DNA from 3 places in the Shewanella sp. SW32 genome. Region 1 is predicted to be linked to each of the others. Evidence: predicted binding sites of a transcription regulator. Region 1 holds the regulator's gene; each other region holds the start of a gene.
What was found. The regulator sigma-54, encoded in region 1, starts transcription at its own class of promoters, with help from an activator protein. The targets are predictions, from matches to a motif close to GTTGGCACGNNNNTNGNNT.

Region 1 (8,291 bases):
AGTGGCGCATTGATTGGTGCCGTCGCGGGTGCCGCAATTGGAGTGGTATCTTCGAGCAAGAGCGACCGCGGTAAAGGTGCCTTAATTGGTGCTGCATCGGGCGCTGCAGTCGGTGGTGGTATTGGTTATTATATGGATGTGCAAGAGACTAAATTACGCCAACAATTAGCCTCAACGGGCGTGAGTGTGACCCGTAACGGCGATAACATCATTTTGAATATGCCTAATGAAGTGACCTTCGGCGTAGATCAAACCGAGTTAAGTGACGGGGCTAAACGCGTGCTGAACTCAGTGGCGGTTGTGGCCAAGGAATACAGCAAAACGCAGCTTAACGTATTAGGTTATACCGACAGCAGTGGTTCAGACTCTTACAATTTACGTCTGTCACAGGTCCGTGCTAGCGAAGTGGGTAATTACTTGATGAGTAAAGGCGTTGCCTCTGCCCGTGTAAAATCAAAAGGTATGGGTGAAGCGAGTCCTATTGCATCAAATGCCAATGCAAATGGCCGAGCACAAAACCGCCGCGTTGAGATCGTACTAATACCAACGGGTAAATAGTCTGGTCTAAGCACAAAGTTCTCGCTGAAAAAGTCGCCTGGGGCGACTTTTTTGTTTTCAGTGGTGGGCTAATTGAGTGATTAGCTTGCCGTGCTTCAATTAGACAATTTGTCCTTTATGAAGCGCACCTTGAGTGACCTGCAGCACAAACATATCACTGCTAATGACCTTGGGATGACTTCAGCTTGATCCCTTTATCGATTTCACGTTCTGTATGGGGATAAGTCACAAGAATGACTTTTAGTGCCTAAAGGAGAATATGACTATGATAAGCAAAAATGTGTTAGTAGCCTTGAGTTTAAGTCCTGTCATCATGGTGACAGCTGTACAAGGAGTGCCGATGAAAGCCGAACTGACCACAGGAGTCGCGCCGATAGAACTGCGCGCCGCAGGCAGTTTAAAGGCTGCGATGAGTGATATTATTGCTGCTTATCAAGCACAGTCGCAAATGAGTGTTGTAGCGCAATATGCGCCCTCAGGTTTATTGTTAAAACGCATTCAAGAGGGCGAGAAAGTCGATATCTTTGCCTCGGCGAATATGAAACATCCACAGGCATTAGTGGATTCAGGTCAGGGCGAAGCAGTGCAAATGTTTGCCCGTAATCAACTCTGCGCCATTGCTCAAGACACAGTTCAGGTGACGAGTGCGACGTTACTCGATACCTTGTTAGATCCTAAGATTAAAGTCGGTACCTCAACCCCGAAAGCCGACCCCGCGGGTGATTATGCCTGGGCCGTTTTTGCTAAGGCCGAAGCGGTAAAACCCAATGCGAAAGCCGCGTTAGAGACCAAGGCATTACAACTGACGGGCGGTCCTGAGAGCGTTAAACCGCCTAAAGATCGCAATCCCTATGGCTGGGTGATGGAAAACAAGCAAGCGGATATCTTTTTAACCTATTGCACTAATGCTGTGCTGGCTAAAAAAGAAGTGCCGAGTCTCCAAATCATCGATTTACCGCAGGAACTCGCCGTGGGTGCCGACTATGGTTTACTGGTTTTACAAGGCGCTAATACTGCCGCTACGCCGTTAGCTGAGTTTATTCTATCGACAAAAGGCCAAGCGATTCTGAGCAGTTATGGTTTTCAACCTCCGGCAAAATAGCCTTCTTTAGTTTTCCAGCGGGATAAAAAACGGCACCTTTGAGGTGCCGTTTTTGTTATTAGCTCAAACTGTTAAAGCGTTAGTTCATCAGGTAGAGCGTCGCTAACCCGAGGAAGGCGAACAGGCCAACCACGTCAGTGACTGTGGTGAGCACCATACCGCCAGCGAGGGCAGGATCGATTTTAAGTCGTTTTAAAATCAATGGAATACTCGCACCTGCAAGCCCAGCTACTGTCATATTGATCAGCATGGCGCTACCAATTAATCCCGCCAGTGCCATATCATCCTTCCATAGCCACACGGCGACAAAGACTAAAATCGACCACATCAAACCATTGAGAAAACCAATCGATAGCTCTTTACCGATAAGCCAGCGAGCGTTGCTTTGGCCTATATGGCCTAAAGCAATACCACGGATCACGAGCGCTAAGGTCTGATTACCGGCAACACCGCCCATGCTAGGGACAATCGTCATTAGGATGGCGATAGTGGCAAATTGCTCAATAGTGCCTTCAAACATATTGCTGACCGACGAGGCGAGCAGGGCGGCGAATAAGTTTATAGTGAGCCAGAGCGAGCGACGTAGGGTACTTTTTAGCACAGGGCCAAAGGTATCTTCATCTCCGTCCATCCCCGCCATACCCATCATGGAATGTTCAGCATCTTCGCGGATAACATCGACTACGTCATCGATTGTGATACGCCCGAGCAGCTTACCATCACTGTCGACTACAGGTGCCGATACCCAGTCATTGCGTTCGAATTTCTGCGCGACTTCGCTGTCGGACATGCTCACAGGAATACTTTGAATATTGGGATCCATGATATTGCGAATTGTGGTGCTTGGCGCGCAAGTCAGCAGATCTGCCAGCCTAACACCGCCAAGGACTTTGTCCTGTTTGTCGACCACATATAAGGTATCTGTGGTATCGGGTAGGTTGCCCCTTTGCCGAAGATAGCGCAGCACCACATCAATATTCACATCGGGTCTTAAGGTGACTGTATCTGTGTTCATCAAGCTGCCGGCGGTCTCATCTGGATAAGATAGAGCTTGTTCTACCCTCAGGCGATTTTGTTCCGTCATCGACTGCAACACTTGTTTGTAAACGGCGTCGGGAAGACTTCGCAGAATATAGGCGAGATCGTCGGTGTCCATGCTTGCTGTCGCTTTCGCGACTCGCTCAGGGCTCATGCTGCGGATCAGTGGGTCTTTGAGTTCTTCACTCAACTCATCGAGTATGTCACCTATTTGTTCCTGATCGATGAGCTGCCACAATACTTGTCTGGCACTTGGCGGTGATGATTCTAAGATCAGCGCGATATCTGAGGCGGCCATTTTTTGCAGCATATTGCGCACGTGTACGAACATGCCGCTGCTAAGCGCTTGGTTTAACTGGTCAAGACTATGTCCGGTGTGATCGTTTTCTGCATTATCTACGGGCATTTGTCCTCCATTGTGCGGCAAATTGGTTTGAGATCTTAGTGTTGGGCTAGGATTTTACGGTGACTAAGCGTCAGTCGATGACACAGATTAAGACGGCTAAGGTAAGGCCAGCGCCAGCGCAATGACCGCTAGTGTAATCGCCTGTGGCTTGTATCGTCGAGCGACAAATGTTTTGCCATGTGTGAATGGCAAGTTTTTTAAACTAGACATGAAGTGAAACTAACGATGAAGTGCTTAGTGTGAAGTGAAACTAACAGGCTTCGTCAAACTTAGCGTCGATTAAGGCACAAATGGCATCGAGAGCCGGCTCTGCATCTGGGCCTTCGGCGATAAGCTTGATGGTCTTACCCATGCCAGTTTCAAGCATCAGTAAGCCAAGTACACTGGCGGCCGATGCTTGTTTATCGCCTTGGATTAAGGTGATGGTCGCATCAAACTCGGAAGCCAGTACCACCAACTTAGTGGCGGCACGGGCATGTAAACCGAGCTTATTACAGATAGTTATCTGACGTTCAAGCTTTGGCATTGTTGAGCTCTCGATGACGGGCATAAACTTTATGTTTACCGTTACTAAAGCGTTTGGCCAATTGCTCTGCGACGTAAACCGATCTGTGCTGTCCACCTGTGCAGCCAATGGCCACAGTTAAATAACTGCGATTGTTACGCTCAAGGTGCGGCAGCCAAGTCTCCAGTAAATTTTCGATTTGCCAGATGAACTTATTGACCAGTGGTTGACGATTTAAGAACTCAGCTACGGGTTCATCTAAGCCAGTCAATGGCCGCAGCGCCAACTCCCAGTGGGGATTGGGCAGGAAGCGCACATCGAACATAAAGTCTGCTTCGGTGGGCATTCCGTGCTTAAAGCCAAAGGACTCGAAGTTGATCACGAGTTCTTTATCGACGCTACCAAGGAGAATTTGTCTGACTTGGTCGCTTAAATCATAGATATTCAGATTCGACGTATCTATGTAGTGATCGACCAGTTTTGACATAGGCTCGAGCAGTTTCCCCTCCAGCTTTATCGCTTCTTGCAAAGAGACTCGGCTCTTCGACAAAGGATGCAAACGGCGGGTTTCGCTGTAACGCTTGAGCAGAATTTTATCGCTGGAGTTAAGGAAGAAGCTCGTTAACTCAGTATCTGGAGGTAGGCTAGCGAGTTGTTTCACTAAGACCTTATCCTGCTCAGGCATGTTACGCACGTCGACACTGATGGCGACGAGATCGTTACTGCCTTTGAGTTGCTCAAGCAAACTGCCAATCAATGGCAAGGGAAGGTTATCGACACAATAATAGCCGAGATCTTCGAGTACCCTAAGGGCGACAGATTTGCCTGAGCCTGAGCGGCCCGACACTATGACCAGTTTCATCCAGTGATTACCTGATAGAGTTCCGTTTCATCATGCGTCTTGCGTAATTGCTTTAATATTTGCTTGTCGCTCAGCTTTTCGGCCATGCAAGACAAAGTACTTAAGTGCTGCTGACATTGGTCTGCAGGCACCAGTAGTGCAAATAAAATATCAACAGGTTGCTTATCGATAGCATCAAATGCTATCGGCTCTTCACACTTAATGAGTATGGCAATGGGCTGATCTATATCGGCTAGTCGACCATGTGGAATGGCGATGCCGTTACCTATACCTGTGCTCCCCATCTTTTCGCGCGCCACTAGGCTTTCGAATATCTCTTGAGATGAGAGGGTCGGGTACTGGGCAGCGACTAAGTCGCTGATGAGTTCCAGTACCTTTTTCTTGCTGCCCGGAGTGGCGCAGGTAGTGCACTCCGGCCGCAGTATGGTACAAAGTTCCATTATTAGTGTTTTGTTAACTTCTCTTTGTGTTTAATAACCTGACGGTCAAGCTTGTCAATCAGGGCGTCTATAGCGGCATACATGTCAGCATGCTCTGAAGTCGCAAAAACTTCACCACCTATGAGGTTTATTCTCGCTTCGGCAATCTGTTGCATTTTCTCAACATTGAGCACAACGTGCACATTATTGATCTGTTCGAAATGGCGTTCAAGTTTTGAAAACTTTTCTTCTACATATGCACGTAACGATTCGGTAATTTCGATATGGTGCCCACTCAGGTTTATTTGCATAGAAACGTCCTCCGATATCCACTGTAGGTTATAAACTTTTACGCTGATTAGAAGGTGGAATAAGCATAGCCTCTCGGTACTTCGCAATGGTTCTGCGGGCTACGTTGATCCCTTGTTCTGCCAGAAGTTGTGCCATCTTACTATCGCTTAATGGTTTTTTCTGGTTTTCCGCTGCCACCAGTTTCTTTATAAAGGCTCTGATTGCTGTGGATGAGCACTCACCACCATCGTCAGTACCGACGTGGCTAGAGAAGAAGTATTTTAGTTCAAAAAGTCCCTTAGGGGTATGCATGTATTTTTGAGTTGTGACCCGTGAGATGGTGGACTCATGCATTTCTACCGCTTCGGCAATATCGTTAAGCACCATAGGCTTCATGGCTTCTTCACCATACTCAAAGAAACCTTGCTGATATTGCACTATGCAATTAGCAACTTTAAGCAAAGTGTCGTTACGGCTTTCTAGGCTCTTAATAAACCATTTAGCCTCTTGCAGATGGCCGCGAATAAATTGGCTATCGGCTTGGTTTTTAGTGCTGCGCGCCATTGAAGCATAATGTTGATTTACATTGATTTTGGGCATGCAGTCAGGATTAAGCTCAACCACCCAGCGGCCATTTTTCTTCGACACAGACACATCTGGGATAACGTATTCGTCATTATTGGGCGTGATCAACAAACCTGGGCGAGGATTGAGGGTTTGGATAAGTGCTATACCATCCCTTAATTCATCTTCTTTTAATTTAGTCTTACGCATCAATAACCTAAAATCACGGGCGGCGATCAGATCTAAATGATCTTTGATCAGCATGCGGGCATTTTCTAGGTTGGGAGTATCAGCGGCGAAATGCGACAGTTGGATCAGCAGGCATTCACTTAAATCGCGGGCGGCAACGCCTATGGGATCAAAATGCTGAATACGCTTGAGTACGGCTTCGACTTCGTCAAGCTCAACTTCAGGATTGCCCATGGCTTCGAGAATTTCTTCAGTGCTTTGGGTGAGATAGCCCTGATCGTCAATGGCATCAATAATGGCGGTGGCAATGGCTAAATCGGTTTCAGAAAACGGGGTGAGGTTTTTTTGCCATTCTAAGTGTTCGTACAAACCTTCACTGGTCTCGCCTTGGAAGGGCATATCGTCTTCACGACTGCCGCCGGGGCCTGAGTTTGGGGAGGCGGTAAACACTTCATCCCATGTGGTGTCCATGGGGAGCTCATCAGGCATGGATTCTTTGGTTAGCGACTCTGCCGTGTCTATGGTGGAGCTGTCTTTTTCTGGTGGCAGAGTGCTAGATTCACTGAAATCCGTATCGGATAGCGTTTGGTTTACAGGGGTTTTAGTGGCGTCGAATTGATCCTCTTCCAGCTCGAGAAGGGGATTAGAATCTAATGCTTGCTGGATCTCTTGCTGCAGTTCTAATGACGACAGTTGCAACAGACGTATGGCCTGTTGTAATTGTGGCGTCATGGTTAACTGTTGACCCAGTTTGAGCTGGAGTGACGCTTTCATGTTACCGCTGATCCCTACGTTATTATTGTTGGATAAGGTCGCTTATTATTATCTTGAGTGAAGCCCAATGGCGGTATAAATTGCCTCCATTGGCTTCGCTCGATTAACTATAGCCTGAATTGTTCACCTAAGTACACAGCCCTAACTTGCTGATTGTCTAAGATCTCTGCTGGAGTTCCTTCGGCAATCAGGTTTCCGTGACTCACAATATAAGCATGTTCACATACATCTAATGTCTCGCGGACATTATGGTCTGTGATCAATACGCCAAGGCCGCGACTTTTGAGTTGTTCGATAATCTTCTTGATGTCGATAACCGAAATAGGATCGACGCCAGCAAACGGTTCATCGAGCAAAATGAACTTAGGATTAGCGGCTAAAGCCCGCGCAATTTCGACGCGACGACGTTCGCCACCCGACAATGACATGCCTTGGCTGTCACGGATGTGGGTGATATGAAACTCTTCGAGCAGATGTTCTAGTTCTTCTTCTCGTTCTTCATTTTTAAGTTCTTTACGAGTTTGCAGTACGGCCATGATGTTGTCATGAACAGTTAGCTTACGAAAGATACTGGCTTCTTGCGGTAAGTAACCTATGCCTTTGCGGGCACGCAGATGCATAGGATCTGCGGTTAAATCATCATCGTCGATAAAGATATGTCCCTTATCGCTCTTCACTAGCCCGACAACCATGTAAAAGGTCGTGGTTTTACCTGCACCGTTTGGACCGAGTAGGCCAACGACTTGACCGGTTTTTACCGTCAGACTGACGTCTTTAACCACTTGGCGACTCTTGTAACTTTTCGCCAGATTTTGTGCTCTTAAGGTGATTTGGGTCATTTAGAGTCCTGCTTTTTTACAGGTTTATCCGCCGGAGCGTCTGATTTAGCATCATCTTGATAGTTTTCAGGCTGAATAATAGTGATCACGCGATCGTCACCACTGCCAGTACTCTCGGCCATCAATTTCTGTTGAATCATGTTATAGCGGATTAAATTGCCTGTAACTTGGCTACCCGCTTGATCTAATGACGCCATACCTTTCAGTGTTAAGGTGCGGCTTGCCATATCGTAACGAATTTCTTTCGCGCTAGCCGATGCAGGACGGCCATCGTCTAATATTTGGCTATACGTAGCAGGGTTACCTGTGGCGACCAAAGTTTTGCTATTTTCACCTTCAGCGGAAAATGCACGCAGTTCATTTGCTTGGATTTTTATTGAGCCTTGGGTAACTTCAACCGGACCAAAGAAAATGATCTGGTTGTTTTTGATATCCGCAGTTTGGCTCACAGCTTTGATTTTAACTTCCTGCTTTAAGTCGCCGACTTTCGCGAAAGCACTCATGCTCATAATTAGCATTAGGCTGGCAAGTAATACGTTATTTTGCTTCATATGTTCCTACTACCTGACTGGTCAATTGCACTTCTTGCGCGTTGAGGTCGGCATAAAGGCCTTGGCCTTGAATATTAAAATCTTTCCCTGTGACGTAAATGGTACGGTCAGAGGTCATTATCATAGTGTTGAGATCGAGTTCCAGATAACTGGTGGACAAGGTCTGAATCGGTTCTTCTGGGCTAATGGCATC
Region 2 (8,291 bases), on a different contig from region 1:
TAGCCCTATCGCGCAGGGCATCGAGATCTTCAATGGTGCGGATAAGTTTATCGTTTGTTTCCCTCAGCTTGAGTCGCTCAGTATCTTTAAATAGGCTGAATTGCTCGGAAATCATTTTCGAGAATGCTTCGCGCTGTGGGGCTAAATAGCGGCGAATGGCCACAGTTTGACGGCGCAGTTCGGCGATATCGGTACGTAAGTCTTTCACATTGCCTGAGACGACTAGCTCTTCTAAATCAGAGAGCTGTTCTTCCAATTTATCAATAAACTCGACTTTACGATTGGTCAGTCGCTCGCAGATTGCGACGATAAAGTCCCCCGTAGTTGTAGGCCCATTTCCCTCAAGGATCAGCTCGGCGACATCTTTGACCGACTGTAACTCGCGATCGCAGGTGGAAATGATCCGCTGTTTATCGGCATAGATACGCACTGCCACCATGTCTTCTGGAGCAGAATTGGGGTTGAGGTTAACGCCGCGTAATGCGAGTAATATGCCTTCACCTGTTATCACTGCACGGGGACGAGTGTCTTGGGCGAGTAGGGCATCACTTTCGACCTTAGGCAGACCGCTATTGAGTATCCAGTGGCGTGCCTTTTTATTACGATAGCGAAGATGTAACCAGAGTAGGCCATCCTGAGGATCCCATTTTTCGATCTGTTCTAGGCTCAAGGTGGAACCCGCTTGGGCGCCGCTGAGCACTAAACTGTAGATAAACCCTTCGTGCATATCGCATTCCATTTAACTTTCAAAATCATCCAAACAAACTAACTGATTTTGTCATGAAAATGAAGTCAGTACTTATGCTTAACGACATGAGGTAAACGTTAATTGACATAAATTTGATGTGCTGAGTGATGCAAGCAACTTAGCCAAGGATAGGTTAAAATTAGCATTAGTAGGCTTAGATCAAAGAGACAATAAAATGGAATACGAATTTCGGCGTAACAGTTTAACTGGCACTTTTTTGGCTAGCTTTAGCATGGATCATGAAGTGCTTGGGCAATGGTTTACGGAAGAATTAGGGACTGAGTTAGCTAAAATTCAGCAAGTGTTGGGTGTGATAAAAGAAATTCAAGCTGATAAACGAGGTTCATGGCGTCTTGTTGGTAATGATTTTACCTTAGAGTTAGAGCGTGAACAGGCGCGAGTGTTTGCCAATACCTTAGGCTTTGAGCAAGAATATGAATTGGAAGAGGCTATGTCACTCTATGATGCTGAGTCAGAAGCTTATTGTGGCCTAGAGGATTTTGAGCAGGCGCTATTGAGTTGGCAGCAATTTATTGAGAAAGGTTTGTAATCATTTATTTAATCTCTATTTGATAAAAACATAAAGGCAATCATGGGATTGCCTTTATTGTTTGCGTGATACCAAGCTTATTTTCGTATCTTTAATTATTTAGGTAGCGCACCGCCATTTCGGTTCTCGATTTAGCATTGGCTTTACGCAGTAGGTTTTTCACGTGCACTTTAACTGTGCCTTCACTAATGTGTAAATGCTCTGAAATCATGCGATTACTTAAGCCTTCCGCCAGTTGCTGTAGAATTTGCAGCTCCCTTGGGGTCAGGCTTGAAATCCATTCTTGTTCATCGGTCGCATCTTTAAGTTCGTAAAGGTATTCCTCGACTTCATCGCTGATCACCCTGTGGCCAAGCATGGCATTCTTGAGCTTTTCGAGCAGCAAATCTGGCTCAGTATCTTTAAGCAAATAGCCGTCAGCTCCAGCGCGAAGTAAACGGATAACATCCTGTTTTGCATCGGAAACGGTGAGAATTACTATGCGTGAGGTAACACCTTCTTGGCGCATGGCGTTGAGGGTATCTAAGCCTGTCATGCCTTTCATATTCAGATCGAGCAATATGATGTCGGGTTCATCGGTGACCACTGCGGTTAATGCGTCTAAACCACTACCGGCTTCGCCAAATAGGCTGAAGTCAGGATCTGAAGCGATGAGCTGGCAGATGCCTTTGCGCAAGAGGGGATGGTCATCGACCACCAGTACGGAATAAGGTTTACCCATTTGAAGGCTCCTGTTGAGATGGGAAAATAAGCGTCACTCTAGTGCCACTTGACCCCTTGCTGTGCTGCATAAGGTTTAATGGGTTGTTAGGGTTGAGTGCGTCGTCTTGTGCATTGCATCCTTGCTCAGTCGTGGTTGCCATAGCAGGTTTAAATCTCTTTAAATCATTGTCGCTGAACACGACTTTACCTGAAAGCTTACTGGCTCGTTCATGCATTATACCTATGCCAAAATGTTGATCTCGTTCTTTTAAATGTCCAATACCTATGCCGTTATCACAAACATCAATATTGACCATACCCTCGTCATCCTTATAGCAATAGATGTTAATGAGGCTGGCCTCGGCGTGTTTGATGGCGTTTAACGTTGCTTCTCGCGTGATCTGCAGTATGTGGATGTGCTGCTTTGCCTCTAGCCATTGTGGCGCAAGTTTATAGTCTAAGGTTATCTTTATATTCGTCTTTGTCCTGAGTTGCTCAAGCATAGCCTCTAAAGCACTTTTTAGATCGGGTTCTTTAATTGTGAGCCTAAAGGTGGATAGTAACTCCCTGAGTTGCACGTAGGCAGTGCTTACACCTTCGTTGATTTCGGTTAACTGCGCCTCAACGATCGGGCTGCGGCAACTGCAATCTAAGTTTTTGCGTAATAAGCTAATTTGGATTTTCAGGAAAGATAGCACTTGACCCAAAGAGTCGTGCAGCTCCCGGGCAATTACGCCACGTTCCTCCATTAGCGCCAGTTGTTGTCTTTGCTCTGTGGCATTGTGGATCACGATTGAGCGCGTCAGCATAATTGCGAAATTGTTAAACAAGGCGATATTGGGTGTTTGGTCGGCAATTAACTCTAAATAGCCTAAATTAGCCTGCTCAAATTGCAGTGGGAAACGGGTGCTCTCTTGAGTCATATCTGGCCAGCCGCCATCGGCCTCAATCACTTCTAACTCTTGCTCGGGATACTGGATAATGAGTCTTAGGTAGTCGAGTGATTCATAGCCTTTTAACTGATTCAGCGCCGCTTTAAGCGCTTTGTAATCGAGTTTATTCGCGTTTAATGTCAGCAGGTTATCATATAAGAATGCCAGCTCGTTGTTGGCCCTTGTCAGCGCTAAGGTTTTTTCTGCTACCTGCGATTCTAAGTTGCCATAAAGCGTCGCGAGTTCCTTCGCCGTTTTTTGTAGGGCATGGGTCAGCGCTGTAAGTTCAATGTATTCGGTCTCGGGCATTTCAATTTCAAAATTACCTTTAGAAATGGTATTCGCCGACTCCATCAGTTTTTGCAGTGGGATCACCACTTTCTTCTTTGTAAAACGCACGGCCACAAAAGCGATAATGAGCATGACGCCTAAGCCTAATATTTGGCTGGCGGCAAGGAGCCTGAGTTTAAAGGCGGCGTAGTGCTCCATCTCAAGCACCAGTAAATCTATGGTATCAACAAAGTCCTTCAGTGAGGCGACATAATCGCGGGAGTTTTCTTGTTCTATGTAGTGCTTCATCACCAGCCATTTATCAATGACAAGCTGATATTGAGCGGCAATTTCTGGCGGACTAAACCAACTTTCCGAGGGCTTTAATGTGTCGGAATAGAGCGTATTTTCGAATTCGGTGATTTTATCCTGCGCAGCATCACTGCCTGAGTTGGCGTAAAACATTAACCGATAGCTTTGCATCCTCAGCGACCCTGAGGCATTAATCGCCTTGGCGTCGCCTAAGCTGTAGGACAAATTGATGATAGCAAAAGTCGATAAACTACTAGAGAGCAGAATAAGTACTAACATTAATCCTAAGATTTTTGAGGTGAGACTACCTCGTTTCATTAATCCGCTGTTCATTTTGATGGCCGCTGTTATGGCACTTTGCAGTGGTTTTTACATTAGAAAATAATGTAATACATTAACAAAAGTATAGAAATGTGAACAACAACACCTTTACATTTTGATCTAGCGCAAACTTCAACCTAGATACCCCCTAAGAGGTATATTTTTAGCAGGGTTAAATCACTAAGTTTGACCATGGAGATGTCGTGATTTACAACAATAATGCAACACGGAGATGAGATGATGAAGAAGATGACAGGTAAGTCCTTTGCACTGAGTGCACTGGTTGCCGCCAGCTTCATGGCAGCGGGCGCAATGGCGAGTGATAAAACAGAGCCTCGCAACGAAGTTTATAAAGATAAATTTAAGAATCAATATAATAGCTGGCATGATACCGCAAAGAGTGAAGAACTTGTCGATGCGATTGGGCAGGATCCTAATATGGTGATCCTGTGGGCTGGCTATGCATTCGCAAAAGATTACAACGCTCCTCGCGGCCATATGTATGCCGTGACCGACGTGCGTAATACCCTACGTACTGGTGCGCCGAAAAATGCGGAAGATGGTCCATTGCCTATGGCATGTTGGAGCTGTAAGAGCCCTGATGTACCTCGCTTAATTGAAGAGCAAGGTGAAGATGGCTACTTCAAAGGTAAATGGGCTAAGGGTGGCCCTGAAGTCACTAACACCATTGGCTGTGGTGATTGTCATGAAAAAGGCTCACCAAAACTGCGGATCTCTCGTCCTTATGTAGACCGTGCAATGGATGCTATCGGTACGCCATTTGATAAAGCTTCGAAGAAAGACAAGCAATCTATGGTGTGCGGTCAGTGCCACGTTGAATACTATTTTGAGAAAAAAGAAGACAAAAAAGGTTTCGTCAAATTCCCTTGGGATATGGGCATAACTGTTGACCAGATGGAAGTTTACTACGACGGTATCGAGTTCTCCGATTGGACTCATGCGCTGTCTAAAACACCTATGTTAAAAGCGCAACATCCAGAGTATGAAACGTGGAAACTGGGTATTCATGGTAAAAATAATGTCAGTTGTGTTGACTGCCATATGCCAAAAGTGACTAGCCCTGAAGGTAAGAAATTTACCGATCATAAAGTGGGTAATCCATTTGACCGTTTCGAAGAAACCTGTGCAACTTGCCATAGCCAAACGAAAGAATTCTTAGTTGGCGTCACTAATGAACGTAAAGCTAAAGTTAAAGAAATGAAACTGAAAGCGGAAGAGCAATTAGTGAAAGCGCACTTCGAAGCTGCTAAAGCGTGGGAATTGGGTGCAACTGAAGCTGAAATGAAGCCTATCTTGACCGATATCCGTCATGCTCAATGGCGCTGGGACTTAGCGATTGCTTCCCATGGTGTTGCTGCTCATGCTCCTGAAGAAGCCCTACGTGTTTTAGGTACTTCAGTGAATAAAGCGGCCGATGCCCGAGTTAAGTTAGCACAGTTATTAGCGAAAAAAGGCATCACAGATCCAATCGCTATTCCTGATATCTCTACCAAAGCTAAGGCACAAGCAGCCTTAGGTATGGATATGGATAAGATGAATGCAGAGAAAGAAGCATTCAAGAAAGACATGTTACCTAAGTGGGATGAAGAAGCGAAAAAACGCGAAGCCACTTATAAGTAGGTTTTAATCAATCGCGGTTGAGTTTTCAATATGAGCTAACCCCTCATGTAAATAAAAGCCCTCGCTGACTCAGCGGGGGCTTTTTTATGGAAAAAAATATCGAGTAATGTCAGGCGTTGGTCATGCTGGCTGAAGAAATACCACGGGCTAAGTCGCTATTTGATCAGTTTTAATAATGCCCTAAAGCGCTCGCCTTGGGCTTGATGTTGTAATTCAAATAATAGCGATTCCACGTTAGTTAATAAGGCGCCTCTGGCCGTCATCATCTGAATACCCAGTTTTTTATTATCGGCACTGCGTGACGAGACGCCATCTGCGACGAGATGCACCGAATATTGCTGTTCGATAAGGTCACAACAGGTTTGGTAAACACACACATGGGTTTCAATACCCGCGAGTATGACGTGTTTGCGATTCGTCTTAGTTAATGCCTTTGCAAACGCGTCACAGTGCCAGCCGCTAAAATGCTGCTTGGCAATGGGTGAGCTGGTTTTCGCAAGTAAAGTTTGCAGCTCAGGGCTAGTTGCTCCGAGTTTATCGGGTAGCTGTTCTAACCACAGTATTGGAATTTCAAATAATTGTGCGCCTTGGATTAAGGTCTGTAGTTGTTGATGCAGCTTGTCACTGTTATCCATGATTTGTGCAAGTTTTCCTTGCACATCGACGATAACGAGAACACATTCTTCTGGTTTTAACATCGGGCCTTCCTTCTGCGCTTGATGATTGTCTTAGTGATGATCTTCGCTTTTGTTTAAGAGCTTGTGTTGTGATGCTCAGATTTCATCTCGATTTACGCTTCCCCCAGTAGACCCTAATTTAACCTTGTTACCAATAGGCCTAAGGTCGAATAGCTGTCGCACTTAAACTGCTCACTAAAAGAGTGCATCGCACCAGTTAGTGCTCGATTATGGTGCATTTTTAACCTTAAAAAATAGTGTTAAACAATTTAAATCAATAATAATCAATGGATTAAATTGTTGGCCTAATGATTGAATTACCTTTGATACAAGTTAATAACAATCGCGTTTTTTTGGAGGTCAGGATGAAACTAGTCAGCGCTATCATCAAGCCGTTTAAGTTGGATGATGTCCGTGAAGCTATCGCCGGAATTGGTATTGAGGGCATGACGGTGACCGAAGTGAAAGGTTTTGGCCGTCAGAAAGGGCATACAGAGTTGTATCGCGGTGCCGAGTATCAGGTGGATTTTTTGCCAAAAGTAAAACTAGAAATTGCCACTAAGGCTGAAAATCTCGACATGCTGATTGAGGCCATTACCACTGCGGCCCATACAGGGAAAATTGGTGACGGTAAGATCTTCGTCGTTGATTTAGAACATGCTATCCGTATCCGTACGGGTGAACTTGATACTGAAGCGCTATAAGGGGCTGACAATGGAAGAATTAACGAAATTAGGCGGCACAGTCACTGAACTACGCTTTGCACTCGATACCTTTTACTTTTTGATTTCTGGCGCTTTAGTCATGTGGATGGCGGCGGGATTCGCTATGTTAGAAGCGGGTTTAGTTCGCTCTAAAAATACCACTGAAATTTTAACTAAGAACGTTGTGCTGTACGCAATTGCCTGTGTGATGTATCTGTTGGTTGGCTATAACATCATGTATGTGGATAACACTGAAGGTGGCTGGTTACCGTCAATTGGCACCTTAATTGGTTCGCAATCAGCAGATGCGAGCCATGCATTAGAATCTGACTTCTTCTTCCAAGTTGTATTTGTGGCAACGGCGATGTCAATTGTCTCTGGTGCTGTGGCGGAACGGATGAAGTTGTGGGCTTTCTTGTTCTTCTCTGTGGTGATGACAGCGGTTATCTATCCAGTAGAAGGTTATTGGACTTGGGGCCAAGGTTTTATCGCTAAACTGGGCTTTGTAGACTTTGCTGGTAGCGGTATTGTGCATATGACGGGGGCGACCGCGGCGATTGCTGGCGTGATATTGCTCGGTGCGCGTAAGGGTAAATACGGGCCTAATGGCCAAGTGAATCCTATTCCAGGCTCTAACTTGCCAATGGCAACCTTAGGTATGTTTATTCTGTGGATGGGCTGGTTTGGCTTTAACGGCGGATCGCAATTAATGGTGTCGGATGCGGCGAATGCAAGCTCAGTGGCGAAAGTGTTTGTGAATACCAATACTGCAGCGGCTTTTGGTGCTATCTCTGCGCTTATAGTGTGTAAGATGATTTGGGGTAAAGCGGATTTGACCATGATCCTTAACGGTATTTTGGCTGGATTAGTGGCGATTACGGCCGATCCTCTCTCGCCTTCATTGTTAATGGCGGGTGTGATTGGTTTAGTGGCGGGCGGCGTGGTGGTGTTCTCGATTGTGGGCTTAGATCGCATTAAGATCGACGATCCCGTTGGTGCGATTTCAGTACACGGTGTGGCTGGTTTCCTTGGTTTAATGTGTGTGCCATTATCCAATGCCAATGCAACTCTTACCGGACAGTTGACGGGGGCAGCGATCATTTTCACTTGGGTATTCTGCTCATCATTTGCAGTCTGGTATGTGATTAAGATAACAATGGGGATCCGTGTTACTGAGGAAGAAGAATACAACGGTATGGATGCTTCTGACTGCGGTATTGATGCCTATCCTGAGTTTGTTACGGTCAAAAATGCGGGCTGATTAAACTTGCACATTAACACGTGATTCACCTTGATGCTTAGCTTGGATCGAGGGATAGTGAAGCAGAGCCTAGGCTCTGCTTTTTTATGGGTAATCAATGTGATTGAAGTTTAAGCACAGGGTCATAAGCTTAATTACTGAGCAATTCTGTTTTCTTGTATAAATTAAGGAGT
Region 3 (8,291 bases), on a different contig from region 1:
TGTCAAAGAAAGCCATAATGCTGTTGTTAATAAGTGTTTCATATTCTATCTCCGCTTTTTCTGTTTAAGGGCTGTAGAATAGGAGTTATTATTTACAAAAAAAAGAGTATAAAGTTTAGCTCTGTTTCAATATTAATTTGATAATTAATGTTTATTCAGCAGTCGTTTCACCGGTCTCGACTTGCTGCTCGTACTTGCTGAGCTTGTTGTAGAGGGTTTTAACGCTGATCCCCAGTTGTTCGGCGGTATCCGTTTTATTACCCTGAGTGGTTTCTAGTGCTTGATAAATAGCGATTCTCTCTAAATCATCTAAGCGCATGCCTTGGGGGATAACAACTTGTTCACCACCACATAAACCCACTTCATTCGTCTGAGGTAGCTGTAAATGGCTGGGTAAAATATCCTGATCGGCCAGAATATAGGCTCGCTCAATAGCATGTTTTAATTCGCGCACATTACCAGACCAAGGGTACTTAGCAATCATCTGAATACAGTCTTCAGCTAAGCTCTTATTCTGCTTTTCGGCCACGTTACGATAGGCAAGAAAATGCTGCGCAAGCCCAATAATATCCTCGCCACGTTCCCGTAAGGGCGGAACGCGAATGGGAAACTGAGCCAAACGAAAGTACAAATCTTCTCGAAATAACCCAGCCTCTATCGCCACTATGGGATCACGGTTAGTCGCTGCCACAATACGTACGTTTGCACGTTGCACTTTGTCGCCACCCACAGGACGATACTCGCTATTTTCCAACACTCTGAGTAACTTCACTTGATGATCAATCGGCATTTCAGTGACTTCATCGAGAAACAAGGTTCCGCCTTCAGCCTGTTCAAATACGCCTTTGTGATCGCGATTCGCCCCCGTAAATGCACCTTTGACATGACCAAACAGCTCACTGTCGACCAATTCAGGGCTTAATGCACCACAGTTAATTGCAATAAAAGGCTCGTTTACCCTAGGGCTGGCAAGATGTATGGTATTAGCAACCAGTTCTTTCCCGACCCCACTTTCCCCAATAATCAGCACATTACTGCCTGTAGCAGAGACGCGACGAATTGTGCGGTATAGCTTGTGCATAGGAGCTGATGAACCAACAAGCAAACCGTATTGGTCTAGCTCGCTAGCAAAAGGATGCAGTCGATTAGGCGATGACGCTAAATACTGTGCAAAATCAGCAAAAATTTCGCTGATTAGCGGCATATCGTAAGGTTTGCGAAAGTGGTAACCAGCAAAATGAGACATTAACTGATCAAGATTAGGGTTTGGCTGACCATCGGAGAGAAAAATAAACTCAATATTTGACATGGGCGCATTATCCAGCAGCACAAGGTAATCTTCACGACTAAGACTGGATAACTCAATAATGGCAACATCGACGTGATTTGCCCCTAGCTGCTCTATCCAAGGCAAGTCATCGACACTGCGTAGCTTATTAAAGTCAGCAGCGCCAGCAAGTTCGATGATTGCTTGCTCGGCGCCAACATCCTGCAAGTGATAAAAAAGTGTCAGTCGAGCCATGCGTATCTACTCCCTGTATGAAAAACTACTGTATGTCAGTCATGAAATTTTAACAACAGCAACGGTAATAGTTGCCGATGTTCTAAGATGATATCTCGATGAACTGAGAATATCAGTCTAAAAATCAGCCTGTTAAAATATCATTAAAAACGAGAACAGAATATGCATGGTAGCTGAACGAAACAAAATCAGTTTACCCAAGCAGTTAAACAATCTATGTCGAACACTGGCATTAGGAGGCCCATAATGAAGTCTAATGTTGTGCAACATCAGACTGATATCCGCGCCGATATCATGTTGATCGATGAAATCATCAAGCTGAATCAGGAAGGACTCACATTTTACAACCAAGCGAGGAGGTATGTCGAAGACTATAATCTTAAGCGTGTTTTTTCCGCCAAAGCTAACATCCACCAACGAATGTTAACTCGGTTTGAACAGCTGAGACGTTTGGCTGACGAGCCAATTAATGGCCTAAGTCACACCGTGCCCGTCACTTATACTCAAGCAACAGAATTGCTGCAACAGTGCCAAATCTCGCAGGCTATGACCGCCCTTGTCGATATAGAGCAGCAAGTGCTAATCCAAATAAAACAAGCAGTAAGGCAAGCGCATCAGCCACAACTTGCAAACCAACTTGCAGAGGGTGCCGCTTGGCTGCAAATGAGTTACGACGGTACGGGATCGCTCAATCACCATTAATTCCCTGTCGCTAAGTGAGCCATATTTAACCGACTCCCCTCCACTTTTACTACAGACATAATACCGCACTGATGAGTGCGGTTTTTTATGCTCGAATGATGGCTCAGCATGCCAGAAAAAATTACATTTTGTCGGTAAAAAAGACCGACCAAAAGGAAAACGCTAAGGTATAAAAACGCCAAATAAAACAATTAAAACAATTAAAACAATTAAAACATTAAAAATCATTACCTTAAAAACATTGGCACGATTGGCGCATTATCTAGCTTCGAGAAAACAACGGAGGATATGATTATGAAAACTACAACAGCATCAGTACTAGTGGCTTTACTTGTCGGTTCAATCAGTTTAAATGTGGCTGCCGCCCAAGATTGGAAAGGCGGAACCAAGGATGCGTGGATCGATGGTAAAGCAGAAACCACTTTACTGCTCAACACGAATCTCAATTCCTTCGACATCATTACAGATGTCAAAGATGGTAAAGTGACGTTAACAGGTAAAGTGGAAAGCAGTGTGGATAAAGCCCTCGCCACAGAGCTCATCAAGAGTTTAGATGGGGTGAAAGATGTCGATAACCAACTCACTGTGATGAATGAAAAAGAAGGCACCAGTGAAGTTGTTGCCACCTTAACTGACTCTAAAGTTGCCACTGTCATCAAAACGCGTTTACTGTTTTCAACTGACGTATCCGGCACCCAAATTAATGTGGATGTTGCCAATGGCATAGTGACATTGAAAGGTGAAGTTGCCAGCGATGCCGAACGTCAACTAGCACTGAAAATTGCCGAAAATACCGACGATGTGAAAAAGGTCGTTGATAAAATTAAAGTTGTTAAAAAAGTGTCTTAACTCTCGCGACAACGGCATTTTTTAAATTAAACGTATTTTAAGTAACAGCACGCCGATCTAGACTCAAGGTTCGATAGTGCTTTATGAAAAAAGAATCAAAAAAACCAGCCTCAGCTGGTTTTTTTATGTCCATTTTCAGACTCAATCGAAAAGACTTACTCACTTAAATTAAGAGGAGTGAATTAAGATGACTCGAATGATCATAAAGGAGAAGAGTTACAGAAAACTGAGCTAAAACGCAGGCGTTACTCAAGCTTCAAAGCCAAACTGGAATGCATAAAAATGTTGGCCATTCTCAATATTGATGGTCATAGTGCCAGTTAACCCCAGCAACTCCCCCGCCCCAGAATGGGGTATCACTTCTAAGATCAGACGATTTTGTCCATCGGTCATAATGCCAAAATGTTGTAATACAAAACTGCCCTGCTTACCGCACAAATTACCAACCACTTGTTCAATAGCCACATAGCCAGCTGAGCCCTTGACTGACGTCATAGCACTGAGCATTTCCCCTTTGCTGCGCCCCTCAAGCTCACCATAAAAGGTTTTATCTAAGCCCATACGCCCTAAGGTCACACCACCAATGCCAGTAGCATAGGGGCTATCTGGAGTGAGCTTAACATCAAATTTCCCAGTGATTTTGCTAACTTGCATGACACTCTCCTTGTCGAAATCTTATGCTGACCTATTACCTGCTAACGCTTGCTATTGAAGCAAACATCACCCACAGACCGAAAAACAACTTAGCATAAGCCTGCGCAGATCCATAATGGCATTTACACGCTACTTATGTATGCTGGTCTCACTCACTACCATCTCTATGGTTTTGACTATTTCAGGGCTTTCAGACATAGGTTGGTCAGACGCTCTATCGCGATAAGTCACAGCAATTTTGAATGGGGCTTCAAAAGGATAAACAGGTTCAATACTATCCACTTCGATTCGATCGCCAAGCATGACACTGCCTAAGTGTTTCAAGCTATTGTGTTTAAAATCCAGATTAAACAATCCAAGATACCAAAATACGCCTGAACCTTGAGTCGTCACAATAAAGGGCGCCACAAAGGGCATAGTTTGCATTTTAGGATCATCTTGAATCGGTGCGTCACTTTGGGTGTCCGGCTCTAGAGCGGGATCGAAATTTAACGGTGTAATGCGCAAGTAATCGAGTAATGCTCGACCTTTTACCTCACCATCTTGGTAGTCGCCCATAGCAAACTCTGTTTGCTTGATCTTAATAAAATGTGTCAGTGCAACGGACTTGCCGCCCTCAGGCAGCGTTATTTCAACAGGATTGGCGGTATTTAAGCTAAAGAGTTTGAGCATCACTTCCGATGCATTCGCCACAGGCTTTACCTCAAAAGGTGTCACAGTTTCGATCTCATTCGCCTGAGCCTGAGTTTTTTCATGCGCCATGGCTTCATCGTATTGCATCACCTGTCCATCTTCCATCACCATATAAATATCATCATTGGTCATGTTGAAACGGTAAATACCCGCAGCAAGTAAGGCTAATACCACTAAGGTTGCCGCTATGGTTAATTTTACAAACGTACTCATCTTCTCTCCCCAATCGCGCTCGTTATGCGCTACTTTTCTAACACCGATAAACTTCAAATCAATGTCGGAGCAGTATTACAGATACTGAGTTAAAGCGAAGTGGGTAAAGTGTAGAAAATGCCGCTATTTTGAATTTTGTCAGGCTAAGTTCAGCAACATGCCTTTTACTCGACCAATATGATGGGCTGAGTAAATACTCAGCCCAATACATCACTACTTTTCGTTTTTCCACAAGGCTGGGGTTTGGCTTGGTTGCCAATTGCTTTGGGAGAAATGCGCTTGCACTAAGGAATAGATTTTATCTTGATAGGACACAAACTCAGGTAGTTGATAATTATGCTGATCCTGCCAAGCAGGGGCATAGTTATCTAGCGTATCAAAACGATACCCTTGACGTTGAGCTTCTTCAACAAAACGCTTAATTTTAGGCAAGTTGATGGTTGCACCTTGTCCGCGGTGAGCATTCTCAAACAGGAAGTCGTGGGTCAAGATCACCACTTTACCGTCGTGCAAACCATCGCTGCAATCTAAGTTCTGCGTGCGACTGTTAAGAGGGTTCATTGTGGTGCCCGCACAGGTGTTGATCACTTGATTGACTTTTGCCACCAGCTCAACCCCATCGGCCATAGATTCAGCAGGAAAGGCAACCCCCCAATCCTCAGGTCCCCAATCTAGATCCCAGCCAAATATTTTATAGTCACTCTCGGCGAGCATGTTTTGAATTTGCACCGCAACTTGCGAACTGTTGGTCGAGGTTTCTGCGGTACAAGCAAAAGCTGGGTCCCAAGGCGGCACAGTATCGGATGTCGCACACAAGCCGTCGCCTTTGAGTTTACTGGTCACTCGCCAACCATTGGTGTAAGGCAAACGTGCCAACTTAGTCATCTTGTTATTGGGATAACTGGCGGCATTAGGAATAAGTTCAACCACTTTGGCCGTGTTCGTCACAAAATAGGTGAAATCGGTGGCCGCATCTTGATAGGATTTTACAGGCCAGAGTCCAACTTGATTACAATATGCCGCCCCAGATTGCACGCCATCAGTGCAGTTATGCAGCATATGATCGTAACTGTGGTTTGCCAGAATATGACCATCGTCTAGCAAACGTTGTAGGGCGACAGCCGCTAATGCCTCGTTTTCATCTCCTTCGCCATACATATGAAACGCATTAATAAAGAACGTCGCCTTAATATTGGCATCCTTTAACGCATCTAACAGCCCTAAGGTCGCGTCAATTGGACCATCATCAAAGGTAAGGTAAATGGTTTTATCGCTGGCGTAGGCCGCACTTAAGCCAGTACTCAAGCTCGCAACACAAAGCCCAACTGCAACGGCTATCGATTTCAGTTTCATGATTTCATCCTATAAATAATTTTTAAAGATGAATAAGTTAGTTCTCTTTACGCACTGGTTAATTCATAACCTGTAGACAGCGAGTTCACTCATCCGTTTAGCTTATCTATAGTGAGTAATCCCGCCGGCATTAGTTATACCATCCTAGCAACAAGCCATACTTTTCTACGCTAAGTCGATAAATCCTGCCTTTGCACCCAGTTAACCATCCCCTTCAAAGACAATAGAAAAATACCAATCCTAGTGTGAAAAGTACCGCATCAACAATTCGATAACAGGTAAGTTAACTGGAGAAAAAAACAACATAAAAGCACTACAGGGATGCAATAACATGTCAGAAGGTCAACTATTTAAGAGCTCTTTGCTCGCATTATGTATCGCTAACGCCTTGTTCGGGATGAGCTCAACCGCAGTCGCGGCGGAGCAACAAGAGGCAACAGCAGAAAATATTGAGGTAATCCAAGTACGCGGCATACGTCGCTCGATTGAAGCCTCAATGAATACCAAACGCTTCGCCGACTCCACGGTCGATGCTATCACCTCGGAAGATATCGGTAAGTTTCCCGATAAAAATATCGGTGATGCGCTGCAGCGAATTTCTGGGGTGACGGTCGATAGGCAATACGGTGAAGTGAGTGGGGTCACCATTCGTGGTACAGCGCCAGAACAGAGTCGTATTTTGCTGAACGGTCAAACCGTTGCGAGCACCTCTTGGTATGATCTTGGTCCTGCCACTCGTACCTTCAACATGGAATTATTGTCAGCCGAGCAAGTCAGTGCGGTTGAAGTCCACAAAACGCCAACCGCTAGCCTTGAAGAAGGTGCGCTGGGCGGCACTGTCGATCTCAAAACCCGTAAGCCCTTAGATCTCGATGCCCACACCTATCAAGTCGCTGGCGAGCTGAGCCAAAGCAGCCTGTACGATGAAACAGATCCGAGTGGATCTTTCGTCGGAAGCTGGAAAAATGACGATGAAAAGTTCGGCATTTTAGGCGCCTATTCAGTAGAGAAAATTACCAGCGGCCGCCAAGTACTGGAATCGCTCAGCGGTTATTATGAATACTTCGCTGCCGATCCTGCACAAGACCAAGAATCAACTGTCGGGGCGTGGGGGATTGGCTCACAGGCATTTAGGGCCGAACGCGAACGGACCAGTGCCCAAGTCACACTGCAATTTGCACCGACTGAAAAAACAGAGTTCACTTTAGATTACTTTAATTTTGAACTCGATATCCCCCACGTAAACCATAACTTCTTAACCGTTGGCGCCCGCGGTTCGGGCTCCACCAACGTAGTAAATAACGCCCAAGGCGGCACAGCATCGGCAACAATTCTGCCAGCGTATGCGTCGATTATTTATAACCCTGTGGTACGCCACGCGGTTAATATGAAGTCTGACGTACTCAACTTAACCGGAAAATACGTCGGGGACAGTTTCACCCTTAGCGGCGTCATTGGCCAATCGACCTCAGATGGCGGCACCCAAGGCGGCTCATCTTCTTGGTGGATCCCTGCGACGGACCAAGGCGGCAAAATTGGCGATCCCGCCTTCCCTAATGGTCAAGGCAGTGTAGATGGTGGCTTTAGTTACGATGCCACAGGTCCCTATCAAGTGGTGCTCACGAGCCTAGATGCCAACGATGCTAGCCAGTTCAAGCATGCGCAGGAAGCCAACTACGAAACCACAGTGCAAGATCATAAAGTCACCTACGCACAGTCTGACTTCGAATATCAACTCGATCATGATTTTATTAATAAAATTGCGGTCGGGATTAAGTACAACACCAGTGATTTCGAGCGTAATGCCTTCAACCGTAACCCCGCAGAAATCCTAGGTTTCGTGCCCAATGGCAACCTAGCCAACTGGAGCGATGGCGTACTTTCTGGCCTGCATTCCCAGAGTGGCGGCAATGTACTCGACTCCTATGCCAAGTTAGATGAAGACAAATGGTGGGCGTTTATCAGCGAGAAATACGCCAATGGCGAGTTAGTGGAAGTCGCCGATCTCGGTAACACCTTCTCTGTCGAAGAGGATATGTTGGCCCTGTACGCCCAAGCGGATTTTAGCGGCGAATTCTATCGTGGCAACTTTGGTTTGCGTTACGTTAACACAGACCAAACCTCAACTGGTTTTGCCGATGGCAAGCCCTACAATGAATCCGTCAATTACGATAATTGGCTACCGAGCATCAACGTCGCCTTTGATCTGCAAGAAGATCTAATCCTACGTGCCTCGGCTTCTGCCGTGATGGCGCGTAACAACTACAGCGATCTTAAACCTGGGTTAGCGATAGCGAAAAACTTT

Region 2: L5M28_RS17940 (P-II family nitrogen regulator) is a predicted target of sigma-54. The motif match lies at 6,453-6,471, and genes of this name have one in related genera.
Region 3: L5M28_RS00500 (BON domain-containing protein) is a predicted target of sigma-54. The motif match lies at 2,465-2,483, and genes of this name have one in related genera.

What each region holds. Positions count from the first base shown of each region.
Region 1 is NZ_JAKKSJ010000028.1:33,560-41,850, reverse strand. It holds gene L5M28_RS16735 (OmpA family protein) at 1-558, shown strand, start outside; gene L5M28_RS16730 (molybdate ABC transporter substrate-binding protein) at 824-1,660, shown strand; gene mgtE (magnesium transporter) at 1,740-3,104, opposite strand; gene L5M28_RS16720 (HPr family phosphocarrier protein) at 3,355-3,630, opposite strand; gene rapZ (RNase adapter RapZ) at 3,617-4,471, opposite strand; gene ptsN (PTS IIA-like nitrogen regulatory protein PtsN) at 4,468-4,911, opposite strand; gene hpf (ribosome hibernation promoting factor) at 4,914-5,201, opposite strand; gene L5M28_RS16700 (RNA polymerase factor sigma-54) at 5,230-6,708, opposite strand; gene lptB (LPS export ABC transporter ATP-binding protein) at 6,816-7,547, opposite strand; gene lptA (lipopolysaccharide transport periplasmic protein LptA) at 7,544-8,098, opposite strand; gene lptC (LPS export ABC transporter periplasmic protein LptC) at 8,085-8,291, opposite strand, start outside.
Region 2 is NZ_JAKKSJ010000032.1:40,650-48,940, reverse strand. It holds gene L5M28_RS17970 (zinc transporter ZntB) at 1-727, opposite strand, end outside; gene L5M28_RS17965 (YacL family protein) at 924-1,298, shown strand; gene L5M28_RS17960 (response regulator) at 1,390-2,019, opposite strand; gene narQ (nitrate/nitrite two-component system sensor histidine kinase NarQ) at 2,012-3,847, opposite strand; gene nrfA (ammonia-forming nitrite reductase cytochrome c552 subunit) at 4,073-5,476, shown strand; gene L5M28_RS17945 (hydrolase) at 5,632-6,174, opposite strand; gene L5M28_RS17940 (P-II family nitrogen regulator) at 6,519-6,857, shown strand; gene L5M28_RS17935 (ammonium transporter) at 6,868-8,118, shown strand.
Region 3 is NZ_JAKKSJ010000001.1:123,332-131,622, forward strand. It holds gene L5M28_RS00485 (major royal jelly family protein) at 1-42, opposite strand, end outside; gene L5M28_RS00490 (sigma-54 interaction domain-containing protein) at 152-1,522, opposite strand; gene L5M28_RS00495 (hypothetical protein) at 1,769-2,224, shown strand; gene L5M28_RS00500 (BON domain-containing protein) at 2,519-3,073, shown strand; gene L5M28_RS00505 (DUF3224 domain-containing protein) at 3,323-3,727, opposite strand; gene L5M28_RS00510 (hypothetical protein) at 3,857-4,633, opposite strand; gene L5M28_RS00515 (polysaccharide deacetylase family protein) at 4,847-5,986, opposite strand; gene L5M28_RS00520 (TonB-dependent receptor) at 6,318-8,291, shown strand, end outside.